4 regions of the Pantoea sp. X-Soil-TKNS-1207 genome follow, and region 1 is predicted to be linked to each of the others. Evidence: predicted binding sites of a transcription regulator. Region 1 holds the regulator's gene; each other region holds the start of a gene.
The links. Region 1 encodes Fur, which represses iron uptake genes when iron is present. Its sites were predicted from a motif close to ATAATAATGAGAACNACTATCAA; they were not measured.
Positions count from the first base shown of each region.

Region 2: AC6I8V_RS02540 (isochorismate synthase) is a predicted target of Fur. The motif match lies at 1,588-1,610, and genes of this name have one in related genera.
Region 3: AC6I8V_RS08470 (TonB-dependent siderophore receptor) is a predicted target of Fur. The motif match lies at 1,680-1,702, and genes of this name have one in related genera.
Region 4: AC6I8V_RS06415 (TonB-dependent siderophore receptor) is a predicted target of Fur. The motif match lies at 2,057-2,079, and genes of this name have one in related genera.

Region 1 is NZ_AP035958.1:1,243,359-1,246,938, reverse strand. Features, by position in the region: gene ybfF (esterase) at 1-84, shown strand, start outside; gene ybfE (LexA regulated protein) at 253-528, shown strand; gene fldA (flavodoxin FldA) at 665-1,195, shown strand; gene fur (ferric iron uptake transcriptional regulator) at 1,551-1,994, shown strand; gene AC6I8V_RS05705 (hypothetical protein) at 2,057-2,452, opposite strand; gene glnS (glutamine--tRNA ligase) at 2,689-3,580, opposite strand, start outside.
Region 2 is NZ_AP035958.1:570,794-574,373, forward strand. Features, by position in the region: gene AC6I8V_RS02535 ((2,3-dihydroxybenzoyl)adenylate synthase) at 1-371, opposite strand, end outside; gene AC6I8V_RS02540 (isochorismate synthase) at 382-1,560, opposite strand; gene fepB (Fe2+-enterobactin ABC transporter substrate-binding protein) at 1,737-2,702, shown strand; gene entS (enterobactin transporter EntS) at 2,697-3,580, opposite strand, start outside.
Region 3 is NZ_AP035958.1:1,798,074-1,801,653, reverse strand. Features, by position in the region: gene treA (alpha,alpha-trehalase TreA) at 1-1,588, shown strand, start outside; gene AC6I8V_RS08470 (TonB-dependent siderophore receptor) at 1,773-3,580, shown strand, end outside.
Region 4 is NZ_AP035958.1:1,391,612-1,395,191, forward strand. Features, by position in the region: gene AC6I8V_RS06415 (TonB-dependent siderophore receptor) at 1-2,008, opposite strand, end outside; gene AC6I8V_RS06420 (LysR family transcriptional regulator) at 2,210-3,115, shown strand; gene AC6I8V_RS06425 (FUSC family protein) at 3,227-3,580, shown strand, end outside.

The DNA.
Region 1 (3,580 bases):
GTGATCAGCGGCGCAGGCCACTGGGTTCATGCGGAGAAACCTGAGGCGGTTTTGCGCGCAGTCCGGCGCTTTTTTGTACTGTAAAAGCAAAAGCTTGCCGCAAACCGTTTAGGGTTGGCGTCGTGGATGGCGCTGGAGTATGATGTCGCGCTAAAAATTTGCCGCGGATGATTTTTTCACCGTGGTCGGGCCGATAATGTATAAATCGCGCAGCGCCTTTCCGCCGTTCGCGCCCACTCAGTTTTACAAACCATGGCAAAAGAACAGACTGACCGTACCACGCTCGATCTCTTCGCTGATGAGCGGCGTCCGGGTCGCCCCAAAACCAGTCCGCTGACGCGTGACGAACAGTTGCGGATTAACAAACGCAACCAGCTGAAACGCGACAAGGTGCGTGGGTTGCGTCGTGTCGAGCTGAAAATGTCCGGCGAGGCGGTTGATGCCCTCAACACCCTGGCTGAGCAACAAAACATCAGTCGCAGCGAATTGATTGAACAAATGCTGCTGGCGCAGCTCAAACTGTCGTAACGCACGCAGACCGCACGCACGAACAAAAGTGACCGCTTTACAAGTTCCGCCACTTTGCCCGGTCTGCTATCATTCGCTTAACTGTGCATTCTACTGACTTACTTTCACAATCAGGATTTAAGAGGTTACTTGACCCATGGCAATCGTAGGCATTTTCTTCGGCAGCGATACCGGCAACACTGAAAACATTGCAAAAATGATCCAGAAACAACTGGGTAAAGACGTTGCTGAAGTGCATGACATTGCCAAGAGCACCAAAGAAGATCTCGAAGCATTCGATATCCTGCTGCTGGGCATCCCGACCTGGTACTACGGCGAAGCGCAGTGTGACTGGGATGATTTCTTCCCGACGCTGGAAGAGATCGACTTCAACGGCAAACTGGTGGCATTGTTTGGCTGTGGCGACCAGGAAGACTACGCGGAATACTTCTGTGATGCGATGGGCACCATCCGTGACATCATCGAGCCGAATGGTGCGGTGATTGTTGGCCACTGGCCAACGGAAGGCTACCATTTTGAAGCCTCTAAAGGTCTGGCCGATGACAAACACTTCCTGGGACTGGCTATTGACGAAGATCGTCAGCCGGAACTGACCAACGAACGTGTTGAAAAATGGGTGAAACAGATTTTTGATGAGCTGCAATTACAGGCGATCATCGAAGCCTGATCCCCTGCCCTCCTCAATGTGGGCGCTGGCTCACATTGAGTTAAAGGAATTTCCTATAAAAATAATAGCTACTGTTTTTTAACTTTTTCCCGCAAATCTGTAGAATACCCGTAACGGTCATCCGCTTATTCCTCTGGCATCAGAATGAGGCTGAGTGAAATGGAAACAAAGACCTGCACGATCCCCGCCGGCGTTAGTGACACTTATCCTTACAGCCACTGGTGATTTCAGGACGTTACCTTGGTTTTCATTTCACTGCTTGAGTTCTATAATGAGACGCAAATGAGAATGCGCGTGATCGACATTCAAGGCCCTGCGCCGCAAGTGACTAGCAAAGTAACAGGACAATATCCGCATGACTGACAACAACTCCGCATTGAAGAAGGCTGGCCTGAAAGTCACGCTGCCCAGACTTAAAATTCTGGAAGTGCTTCAGGAACCCGAGTGCCATCACGTCAGTGCGGAAGATTTGTACAAACGCCTGATTGATATGGGCGAAGAGATTGGTCTGGCAACGGTATATCGCGTTCTTAACCAGTTCGATGACGCGGGCATCGTTACCCGTCATAACTTCGAAGGCGGTAAATCCGTCTTTGAACTGACGCAGCAGCATCATCATGACCACCTGATCTGCCTGGACTGTGGCAAAGTGATCGAGTTCAGCGATGAATCGATTGAAACCCGTCAGCGTGAAATTGCAACCCGTCACGGTATCAAACTCACCAACCACAGCCTGTACCTGTACGGCCACTGTGCGCTGGGAGACTGCCGCGAAGACGAGACGCTCCACGATAAGTAACGAAGTGTGCTATGCAGTATAAAAAAACCGGTGCCTGGCACCGGTTTTTTTGTTTCTGGATATCACTGCACCAGCGTTTCCTGCAAATATCGCCAGCGAGGAATCAAGGTACTGCAATCCAGCACCGCCAGCGAAATGCGGCTCTGGTTGTTACCATTCATCATCTGCAACTCGCGATACTGAATGGTGACCTCCTCGCTCTGCTGCGAAATGATGGTGTGTTCACTGGTGGCGATGCGCATCCCTTCACGCTGGCCGCGCAACTGGCGGAACAGCACCTCCATTGAGTTCAAATCGAATTGTTTCCCCTGCGGCGTCACCATTTTGAAGTCGGGGTGAAAGTGCGAGAGAAACAATTCAATGCTGTCGTCAGTGCTATCCGACTGATTAAAAATACGTTCGATAAGCTGATGTAAAACCACGACGCTGTGTTTGGCTTCCTGAGCGAGACTTGTCATTTTTTTTCCTTAGATAACCCGCGGAGCAACGCTGGAGAGCGCATAGCCTACCTGAAATACAGTTTTTAACACTCGTAAATGGATTAATTTTACTAAAGTCAGATTTGTCGCAAATACCGGTAACAAACACATTTTTTATGCCGTAGCATAAATGGTTGCCAGCCGTGATTTATCGCCAATAAAAAAGGGCGATTGCTCGCCCTTACATGATGATATGGTGAAAACGACAAAAAGAATTAATCGCCGATTTTCGCCCAGGTATCGCGCAAGCCTACGGTGCGGTTAAACACCAGCTTAGACGGCTGCGAGTACACGCTGTCTGCACAAAAATACCCTTCACGCTCAAACTGATACGGCGCCTGCGTTTCTGCATCGCGCAGTCCCGGCTCGACAAAGCCCTGTTTGATTTCCAGTGAATTCGGGTTGATGGTGGTGAGGAAATCCTCAGCCGCACCCGGATTCGCCACGCTGAACAGGCGATCGTACAGACGGAATTCCGCCGGCAGCGCATGAATGGCAGAAACCCAGTGGATCACGCCCTTCACTTTACGGCCATCTGCCGGATCTTTGCTCAGCGTATCGACATCGCAGGTACAGTAGATGCAGGTAATGTTGCCTTCATCATCTTTCGCCACGCGCTCAGCACGAATCACATAGGCGTTACGCAGACGCACTTCTTTGCCCAGCACCAGACGTTTGTACTGCTTGTTGGCTTCCTCACGGAAATCCGCGCGATCGATCCACACTTCACGGCTGAACGGCACATCACGCGTACCCATTTCCGGTTTGTTCGGATGGTTCGGCATGGTGATGATCTCTTCATGACCGGCTGGCAGGTTCTCAATCACCACTTTCAGCGGATCAAGCACTGCCATCGCACGCGGTGCATTCTCGTTGAGATCGTCACGGATGCATGACTCCAGCGACGCCATCTCGACGATGTTGTCCTGTTTGGTCACACCAATACGGCGACAGAATTCGCGGATCGATTCGGCGCTGTAACCACGACGACGCAGACCGGAAACGGTCAACATACGCGGGTCATCCCAGCCTTCAACGATCTTCTCGCTCACCAGCTGCGTCAGCTTACGCTTCGACATCACGGCATATTCCAGATTCAGGCGCGAG
Region 2 (3,580 bases), 670 kb from region 1:
AGCAGCGCCGGTTCGATCTGGCTGGCATAGGCCGTCAGCTCAGTACGCTGATGGCTGAATAATGCGTTGACCGGGGCGACGCCGATTTTGAACAGGGCAAACAGCGTCAGGTAGAAATCGGCTACGTTGCCGAGCTGAACCAGCGCGGTGTCGCCGCTTTTCAGGCCGCGACGTTGCAGCGCTGCTGCGAGGTTGTCGGTCAGCACAGCCATTTCGCGGTAGCTGATCTGACGGTCGCCGTCGATCACGGCGATGGCATCATTGTGCTGCTGACGCGCCAGGATGTCGGTCATCGGCACATCCAGCCAGTAGCCTTTTTCGCGATAACGTGCGGCCAGATCGTCCGGCCAGCGATTATAGGGAATACTCATGGTCTTTCCTTTATTGCAGTCCAAAGGCGCGCAACATGGTATCCAGCTTCACGCCAGTTTCGCGCCATTCCGATTCGGGTTGGGAGTCGGCAACGATGCCCGCGCCAGCGAACAGACGCACGCGCGTGTCGTGCACCGTTCCGCAGCGGATGGTGACGACCCATTCGCCGTTCCCCTGCTCATCGCACCAGCCGACAATGCCGCCAAACAGCTGGCGATCAAAAGGTTCCAGCGTCTGAATCAACTGCTGCGCATGATGATGCGGGAAGCCGCTCAGCGCCGGGGTGGGATGCAGCAGGCTGGCCAGCGACAGCGCATTTTCGCGTTCGTCCTGTACCTCGCCATCAATCTGGGTAGCGAGATGCCATAGCGTGGAAGTGGTAATCAGCGAAGGCACTGTCGGCACCGACAGCAGGCGGCTGCGTGGTTGCAGCGTATCGCGCATCGCGTCGGTCACCAGCTTATGTTCGTATCGATCTTTGCTGGAGTTCATCAGGGTTTCGCCGGCTGCGCGGTCACGCAGAGCGTCGCTATCGCGACGGGCGGAGCCGGCGAGGGGGCAAGAGCTGAAATCACGCCCCTGCTTACGCAGCATCAGTTCCGGGCTGGCACCCAGCAGCACGCCACCCTGCGGCAACGGCAGATGGAAATGGTAGCTGTTGGGATTGAGCGCCATCACCCGCTGCATCAGCGCAGCGCTGTCCACCGGCTGTTCTGTGACGATATCCATCAGTCGCGACAGCACCACTTTGTCGAGTTCGCCGCGCTGGATGGCCGCCACTGCATCGGCCACCATGCCGGTAAAAATGTCGTGATCCGGCAGCGCCGAACGACGACGCACCTGCGGCAACGCGCTGAGCTCGGCGGGTAAGGTGGCCAGCAGATCGCCACGCGCAAAGGTCTGATATGACTCGGGGATAAACAGGGCAGCAGGCTGGCTGACGTCAAACGGGATCGCGCCAACCAGAACGGGCTTTTCGATACCCTGCTTTTTCGCCGCCGCGAAATGCTGACGCAGCTGTTGCTGAAAATCACCTTGTAAGTTGGCGGCATCCTGAACCGGCTCGGTCAGGGTGGTGTAACACCCTTGTGTCGCCAGGCTGCGCCAGGGGGAGGTAAAGAGGAATCCGCGGCACAGTGCGGAAAAATCCTTCAACCAGGCATTTTCAAACGTGGAAGATTCCACCATAATTTTCACCTTTAAATGATAAGATTATTAAGAATGATTATCATTTTTATTATGGCCCTGTAACCTACGTCTAATGCGCTAAAGAGTCAATCAGAACGCGGGACTTCCTGCGTCAGAATGCGTAATCAGAGTAGTCTGCGGGGGGCGCGCTTAAGCTAAATGGTGGACCAGAACTTATGAATAAATGCGGTTTATGGGGCGTCTGCGCCCTGTTGTTCATTTTCCAGACTTTCAACAGCATCGCGCGGGCCGATCAGGGCTGGCCACGCACCATTCACAGCGAGCAGGGCACCCTAACCCTGGACAAAGCGCCGCAGCGCATTGTCTCCACCAGCGTCACCCTCACCGGGTCCCTGCTGGCGATCGATGCACCGGTGATCGCCTCCGGTGCCACCGCGCCGAATAGCCGCTTCACCGACGATCAGGGCTTCTTCCGCCAGTGGGGCGAGGTGGCGAAACAGCGCGGTGTGAAACGTCTGTATATCGGCGAGCCAAACGCTGAAGCGGTCGCGGCTGAAGCGCCAGACCTGATCATCGTGAGCGCCACCGGTAACGATAAGGCCATCAATCTGGTGAGCCAGCTCTCCGCCATTGCCCCCACGCTGGTGGTCAACTATGACGATAAAAGCTGGCAGGATGTGGTCACGCTGCTGGGTAACGCCACGGGCCATGAGACGCAGGCAGCGCAGCGCGTCAAAGCCTTTGACGATCGCGAAGCGGCGCTGAAAAAAAGTATCACGCTGCCGCCGCAGCCGGTCTCCGCCATGGTGTGGAACGGTGATGGCCGTGCTGTGAACCTGTGGACCGCCGCTTCAGCGCAGGGCAAATTGTTGCAGCAGCTCGGTTTCACCCTGGCGACGCCGCCAGCCAGCGTTCAGCAGAGCCATAGCATGGGCCAGCGCAAAGACATCATTCAGCTGTCGGGTGAAAACGTCGCCAGCGGGCTGACCGGGCACAGCTTCCTGCTGTTCGCTGCCGATGATAAAACCCGCCAGTCGGTGCTGAGCAATCCGTTCCTCGCGCAGAACGCGGCGGTAACGCAGCAGCAGGTGTACGCGCTGGGCGCGGATACCTTCCGTCTCGACTACTACAGCGCCAACAATCTGCTGGCGCGTCTGGAAAAACTGTTTGTGAAGTCATGATGCCTCTTCCGCCAGCGTCGCTGCTGGCGGTTGATAACGGCGTAAACGTCCCATCAGTAACCACATCAGCACGCCCAGCAACGCCGCGCCGCAACCAAACATCGTCGCGGCCTGCTGCGGCAGCAGCCAGGAACCCATCGCCCCAATCATCGCCGCACCCAGCGCATCGCCGGTGACATTCTGCGCCGTCCATAAACTGTTGATACGCCCCAGCAGATGGTCCGGCGTTAATCTCTGAATCATCGCGTATTGCACCAGGCTATTGATCGAACTGAAGTAGCCGAAGGCCACCAGGCAGAGCAGGGCGAGCTGAAAATTCGGCATCAGGCCGAACAGCCCGAGCGCGATAAAAGCGACAATCGCGCTGCTGAGCACCAGCAGACCGGGGCGTGCGGCCTGCGCCAGGCGGCCGCTGGTCAATGCGCCGATGGCTGCGCCGAGCGGCACGGCGGCGAACATCAGGCCCAGCCGGTCGGCACTCACTTCCCAGTGCGGCGCCAACGCCGGATAGAGCACGCGTACCGCGCTGGCCAGCGTCACCAGCGCTCCAATCAGCGCCGCCATCCCGACCTGCGGGCTGGCAAACAAAAATTGCACGCCGGTCGCCAGCGATTTCAGCGGATGTTCACGCGGCTGCGGCGGTGGCGGCAGGATCGGCAGTTGCAGGATGGTCAGCACCGTCAGCAGCGTTCCCGCTGCCGCCAGGCCGTAGTTCCAGACCACGCCGCCGCTGGCAATCACCATGCCGGCAATCGCCGGTGACAGAATCGACCCGAAGCGTACCGTCAGCATGGTGATGGCGCCCGCCTGCATCAGGTTTTCGCGCCCGACCAGCGCCGGTGTTGCTGCCAGCAGCGCGGTAACGCCAATCGCCCCGA
Region 3 (3,580 bases), 550 kb from region 1:
CGATCGTATGCTCAGCAGCCAGCCGCAGCCACCGGACGTGCGTCTGGGGCCATTATTTAATGCGGTGCAGCAGGCCAAATTTTATCCGGACCAGAAAACCTTTGCCGACGCGGTGCCGAAATATAATCCCTCGTCGATTCTCGCCGACTGGCAGATGCAGAAAGGCCAGCGCAACTTCGATCTGAAACATTTCGTGGCGGCCAACTTTACCCTGCCGAACGATCAGGACAAATACGTGCCGCCTGCCGGTCAGAGCCTGCGCGCGCATATTGATGGCCTGTGGCCGGTGCTGACGCGCACCGCCCAGCAGGCCGGTCAGTACGATTCACTGCTGCCGCTGCCAAAACCTTATGTGGTGCCGGGCGGCCGTTTCCGTGAGGTTTATTACTGGGACAGCTATTTCACCCTGCTCGGCCTGGCCGAAAGCGGCCACTGGGACCGGGTGCAGGACATGGTGGATAACTTCGCCTGGGAACTGGATCACTACGGCCATATTCCTAACGGCAACCGCAGCTACTATCTCAGCCGTTCGCAGCCGCCGTTCTTCAGCCTGATGATCGATCTGCTGGCGACGCACGATGGCGACAGCGTCTACACCAAATACCTGCCGCAGCTGCAAAAAGAGTACGCCTACTGGATGGCGGACAGCGACAAGGTGCCCGCCGGTCAGGCCAGCAAGCGGGTGATCAAGCTCAGCGACGGCACCCTGCTCAACCGCTACTGGGATGAGCGCGATGCGCCCCGCACCGAATCCTGGCTGGATGACGTCAACACGGCGAAAAAAGCGCCGCAGCGTGATAAGCATCAGGTGTACCGCGATCTGCGTGCCGGGGCGGCATCAGGCTGGGATTTCAGTTCGCGCTGGTTTAGCGATGCGCACAATCTGGCCTCGATCCGCACCACCCAGCTGGCGCCGGTCGATCTCAACAGTTTGCTGTTCCATCTGGAGCAGACGCTGGCAAAAGCCGAGAAGCTGGCGAATAACAACGCGCAGGCGCAGCAGTTCGCCGCTGATGCCGAAAAACGTCAGGCGGCGATCAACCGTTATCTGTGGAATGATCAGCAGGGCTGGTACGCCGATTACGACTGGCAGAAAAAACAGGTTCATCCGCAGCTGACGGCGGCCACGCTGTTCCCGCTCTATATGCAGCTCGCCAGCGATAAGCAGGCGCAACGCACCGCGTCGGCGGTGGAGAAACAGCTGCTGAAACCGGGCGGCCTGGTCACCACCACGGTGAATAACGGCCAGCAGTGGGATGCGCCAAATGGCTGGGCGCCGTTGCAATGGGTGGCGGTAACCGGTCTGGAGCACTATAAGCAGCCGCAGCTGGCGCAGCAGATTGGTCAGCGCTTCCTGCAAAACGTGCAGATGACCTACGACAAACAGCACAAGCTGGTTGAGAAGTACGTGGTGGAAGGCGCGCAGCTCGGCGGCGGCGGCGGTGGCGAATATCCGTTGCAGGACGGCTTCGGCTGGACCAACGGCGTGACGCTGATGCTGCTCGACAAATATTGTCCGAAGGATAAAACCTGCGACAGCGCCCGCGATATCCCCAACATGCCCGCACTGACCACAACGCAACAGTAACCGCAAGCCTGGCCGGATCGCCCGATCCGGCTGTTAGTTTATCTCACAGCCTCTCTCCATTTAATTTACATCTTGATACGTCCTTATCTAAAAGATAATAATTCTCAGTCTTAATTTTATTTGTATTACTAAAAATTACCGCAGCGCTGCTGCCATTTACCTGCTTTTAGTCGAAGGAACTGTGATGCCCACGCTTTTTACCCTTAACCGTGGCCGCGTGCTGTGCGCGCTGGCGCTTGCTCTGCCTGGTGCCAGCTTTGCCGAAGAATCCCTGGTCGTCACCGCACAACCCCAGGAAACCGCGACCTCCCCCACTCAGGGCTATCTCGCCACCCGCAGCAGCGGCGCGAGCAAAACCGACCGGCCGCTGATTACCACGCCGCAATCCATCTCGGTGGTGACGCGTCAGCAGATGGAAGACCAGGGGGCGACCGACCTTAACCAGGCGCTGAACTACACCTCCGGCGTGTTTACCAACTTTGGCGGTGCCGCCACCCGTTACGACACCATCTCACTGCGCGGCTTCCACGGCGGCGATGTGGATAACACCTTCCTCGACGGCCTGCGCGTGATGAGCGACGGCGGCAGCTACAATATTTTGCAGGTGGATAACTGGTTCCTTGACCGTATCGATGTGATCAAAGGCCCCTCCTCTGCGCTCTATGGACAGACGGTGCCCGGCGGCCTGGTGAATATGGTGAGCAAGCGACCGCAGTTCGCCGAAGAGGGGCATTTCCGCCTGTCGACCGGCACCAATGCCACCAACAGCGCGGCCTTCGACTACACCAACGCGATTAACGATCAGTGGGCGTTCCGCCTCACCGGCATCACCCGTAATAGCGACACCCAGTACGATCACACCCGCGCGGAGAAGTACGCCATTTCGCCGCAGCTGATGTGGCAGCCGAATGAAGACACCAATCTGGTGCTGCGCGCCTATCTGCAAAAAGATCCGTCGGGTGGTTATCACGGTTCGGTGCCAGCCGAAGGGACGCTCTACAGCCACAATGGCCGCAAGCTGAGCGACGGTTTCTACGACGGCGACAGCGCGCTCGATCAGTTCAAGCGTCATGAGCAGATCTACAGCTATGACTTTTCCCATCGCTTCAATGATGTGTGGTCGGTCTATTCCACCGGCAGCTACAGCCATTCGAATGTCGATCTCGATCAGGTTTACCAGATAGGCTGGGATGCCACTAACCCGGATCTGCTGACGCGTTATTACTCCGGCGAGCGTTCCTCCCTTACCTCATGGGCCAACGATAACCGCCTGCAGGCGGATTTCGCCACCGGTGCGGTGCAGCATCGCGTGACGCTGGGCGCCGAATACCATCGCTACCGCGACGATCTCCAGGAAGCCAGCGGCTATGCCAGCTCGCTCAATGCGTGGAGCGGCAAGGCGGTGGGCACCATGCCGGATTACGACTGGACGGCGGAGACGCGCAGTTACTACCAGACCGGCCTCTACCTGCAGGATGAGCTGCAACTGGATCGCTGGCATATGGACCTTTCTGGTCGTTACGACCGCATCGTGTCGGATAACGGCACCAGCCGTCGTCAGGATGACCACGTCAGCGGCCGTGCCGCCCTGCTGTATGCCTTCAACAATGGCATCTCCCCGTATGTCAGCTGGAGCCAGGCGATCACCCCGGCCTCGCTGACCGATCCTGAAGGCAACCAGCTCAAGCCGACCACCTCGCAACAATATGAGGGCGGCGTGAAATACCAGCCGGTGGGCACGCGCGATATGTACTCCATCGCGGTGTATGATCTGACGCAGAACGACGTTGCCAACCGTGACGTGATTTCCGGCACCTATACGCCATCGGGCAAGGTGCACTCGCAGGGCATCGAACTGGAAGCGCGCAACCAGCTGACGCCACGCTTCAGCACCATCGCCAACTACACCCTCAACCATCTGCGCTTTAAGGATTCCGTGGATGGCAATGACGGCCATACGCCGTATGTCACGCCGAACAGCATGGCGTCGTT
Region 4 (3,580 bases), 150 kb from region 1:
TGAGATTAACGGTCACATCGGCGTGCGCGGTTAATGCATAGCGCGCCATCAGCGACGCCAGCGTATAGGACTGTTGTACCGTCTGGGTTGCCCCTGATGGGCCGGTGGCCGCCAGCCAGCTGCTGCTTTGCCAGGTGACGCCGCCGCCCAGCGTCAGATTGTCCAGCGCGCCGGGCAGCCGCCAGCTTGTGAACAGCCGGGCGGTGGTCCGCGGAAGCTGCGGGTTGAGGCGCGCACCGCTGCTGTCGGCGGCGGCAAAATTGGCGATGCCCAGCGCCATATTCCAGCCCGGCGTTAGCTCACCCTGCACATCCAGCTCCACGCCTTTCGAGGTGGTGCCATTAACGGCTTTATACGCCTGGCTGCCATCCGGCAGCAGATAGCCGCTGTCGGTGGTGGCGACATGGTCGAGATGGGTATCGAACAGCGCCAGCGAGGCATTAAGACGGCCATCCAGATAACGTCCTTTCAGCCCGATCTCACGGTTGTTGCCGTTGGTCGGTTTCAGCACCTGATTGTTGCGGTCGCGGTAGGTTTGCGGGTTAAAAATGGTGGTATAGCTGGTGTAGACCGCATAGGTGGGTGAAAGGGTATAAATCAGTCCGGCATAAGGGGTGATAGCGGCATGTTTTTCATAATGGAAATCGGTGCTGCCATCGGTTTGATCGATTTCGTACTGGTTAAGACGCGCCCCGACGATCAGCTTCAGCGGATCGGCCAGCGACAGGCGTAACGCGCTATACAGGCCGCGCTGGGTCGTTTCAGTGTGGGTGCGCGTCCAGGTCGCACTGGAGAAATCCGCTTCGGGATAATCGCCGTTCCACTGAAAAATATCGCCGATGGGGGTGGCGGGAAAAACGAAGCCGCTGCTGTCGGCATCTTCGATGCGTTTCGAGGCCATTACGCCCGCCACCAGCTCATGCTGACGGCCAAACAGTTCAAACGGCCCGCTCGCCATCGCGTCGATGCTGTTCTGGCGTGATTTGTCACGGCTGGCCAGCGCCACCGGCAGTAGTCCTTCACCGCTGCTGGCATCCGGGTAGCCTAAGCCGGAGAACAGCTCAGCATCGGATTTGGTGCGTTGCTGACTCAGGTTCGCGCGCACCTGCCAGCCATTATCAAAGCGTTGCTCAAGGTTGGCGAACAGGGTGCGCAGGTTGTTGTTCCAGTGGCTCCAGTTGGCGGCCAGACTGGCGGATCGCGGCCAGTTGGCTTGTTCACCATTGCTGAACCAGCGTGGCATCCCGCCCCAGGTGGAGCCTGTCGGTTTGATATTCTGCATATCGTAACCGACGCTCAGGGTGGTGTTGTCCGTCACATCGGCCTCGACCACGCCGTAAAACGCCTGTTTCTTTTGCTGGTAGCGATCAAGCCATGAGTGGCGCTGCTGCAAGGTGCCCACCACGCGGGCGCGCACCCGTCCATCGTCGGTTAGCGGGGCGGAGACATCCAGCATACTGCGATAGTTATCCCATGAACCGGCGCTGACCGCTGCCTGCGCCTGGAAGCTGTCCGTCGGCCGCTTGCGCACCAGATTGACGGATGCGCCGGGATTGCCTGCGCCGGTGAGTAAGCCGGTGGCGCCGCGCACCACTTCAATGCGGTCATAAAAGGCGGTGTCGATGAAACTGGCCCCGTCAACAAAGCTGGTGGGGATGCCATCGAACTGGAAACTGTCGATGCTGAAGCCACGGGAGAAGAAATCAACACGCTCGCTGTCGAGGGTGCGTGATTCGACGCCGGTGGTCGCCTCCAGCGCTGACTGCACGCTGTTCAGTTGCTGGTCGTCCATACGCTGACGGGTTAATACCGTCACCGACTGCGGCGTCTCCTGCGGAGACAGCGTTAAACCGGTGGCGGCCCGCGTTTCACCGGTGGTGTAGGACTGGGTCTCTTCCGTGGTGGCGCCGAGCGAGCCACTGCTTTCCACCAGCAGGGTGTTGTCATCGGCTGTCGCCAGCAGCGTGGTCAGTCCGGCGGCGAGGGCCGTGACGCGCGATAAGGTCATTAAAGGTTCCATGAGGTAGTGGTTTCTCTGCCAGTTATCATTTTTCGCATTCAAACGAGAATCATTTTCATTTACACTCCACCTTCGGTAAATGCCGCCGCACGCACTTTATCCGTGCGACAAACGCACGCCTCCACACAGGTTGTTAACCACAACGCGATGGGGGTAGGATGCGTTTTTTGCACTGATGCTGAGGCCACCATGAAACAACCGGATTTAAATCTGCTGCTGGCGCTGGATATTTTGCTGGAGGAGGGCAGCGTGGTGGCGGCGGCGCGGCGCATGAACCTCAGCGCGCCCGCCATGAGCCGCACGCTGGGACGTATCCGCGATACCCTGGGCGACCCGGTATTTGTGCAGGCCGGACGCAAGCTGGTGCCGACGCCGCGCGCGCTGGCGTTGCGCGAGCAGGTGCGCAGCGCGGTGGAGCAGGCCACGCAGGTGCTGGCCCCGGCCGGGGAAGTGGCGCTGGCGACGCTGGAACGGCGCTTCAATGTGCGCGCCAATGATATTTTTGTCGGGATCTATTCCGGTCGCCTGCTGGAGGCGATGGCGGCTGAAATGCCGCGCGCCATGCTGCATTTCTCCCCCGAAGCTGATGATGTCGATGATGAAACGCTGCGCAGCGGCCGTATCGATCTGTTTATCAGCGCGGCGCGTCAGCTGGGGCCGGAAATCCGCGTGCAGCCGCTGTTTACTACCCGCTTTGTCGGCATGGCGCGCGCCGATCATCCGATCTTTGACGCCGATATCACGCCGCAGCAGCTGACGCGCTGGGGCCATATCAGCATCTCCCGGCGTGGCAAATCCAGCGGGCCGATTGACCAGGCGCTGGCGCAGCTGGGCCTGCAACGTCAGGTTTCCCTGATTGTCGCGACGCCGTACACCGCGATCTTCTCGCTACAGGATTCGGATCTGCTGCTGCCGCTGCCGGAACATCTTGGGCGGCGCGCGCTGGCTGCCGGATTGCGTGTCCGGTTATTCGAACTGCCGGTGCCACTGGAAACCGTGCTGCTGACGCAGGCATGGCATCCGCGTTTCCAGCATGATGCCGCGCATCGCTGGCTGCGCCAGACCCTGCGCCAGCTCTGTTCCGCCGACGATTAAGCCTCAATGCCATGCGTGCGTCTGACGCACGTATCGATTCAAAAAAGGTCACTTCTCTGCACGCATCGCCAGATTTACAGTGAGCGCAAATTCACTGTAGAAGGGGGCGCCATGCGTTTCTGGCAACGTTATTCCTCGCTGGCCGGGTTCGATCTCACCACGCCGCGCGCAACCTATATTCTGCGTGCGCTGCTGGCCGCCAATCTGGCATTGGTCATCGCTTACTGGCTGCAACTGGATATGCCTTACTCCGCCGCCAGCACCGTGCTGCTGGTGCTGAATCCGGTGCAGGGCGCGGTGCTCGGCAAGGGCAAATGGCGCTTAATCGGTACCCTGGTGGGCATGGTGATGGCGTTAACCCTGATGGCCGCTTTCGCTCAGCAGCCGTGGCTGTTCGTATTAACCGAAAGCCTGTGGCTGGGGTTGTGCGTACTGGCGATGAGCGTACTGCGGCATTTTCGCGCG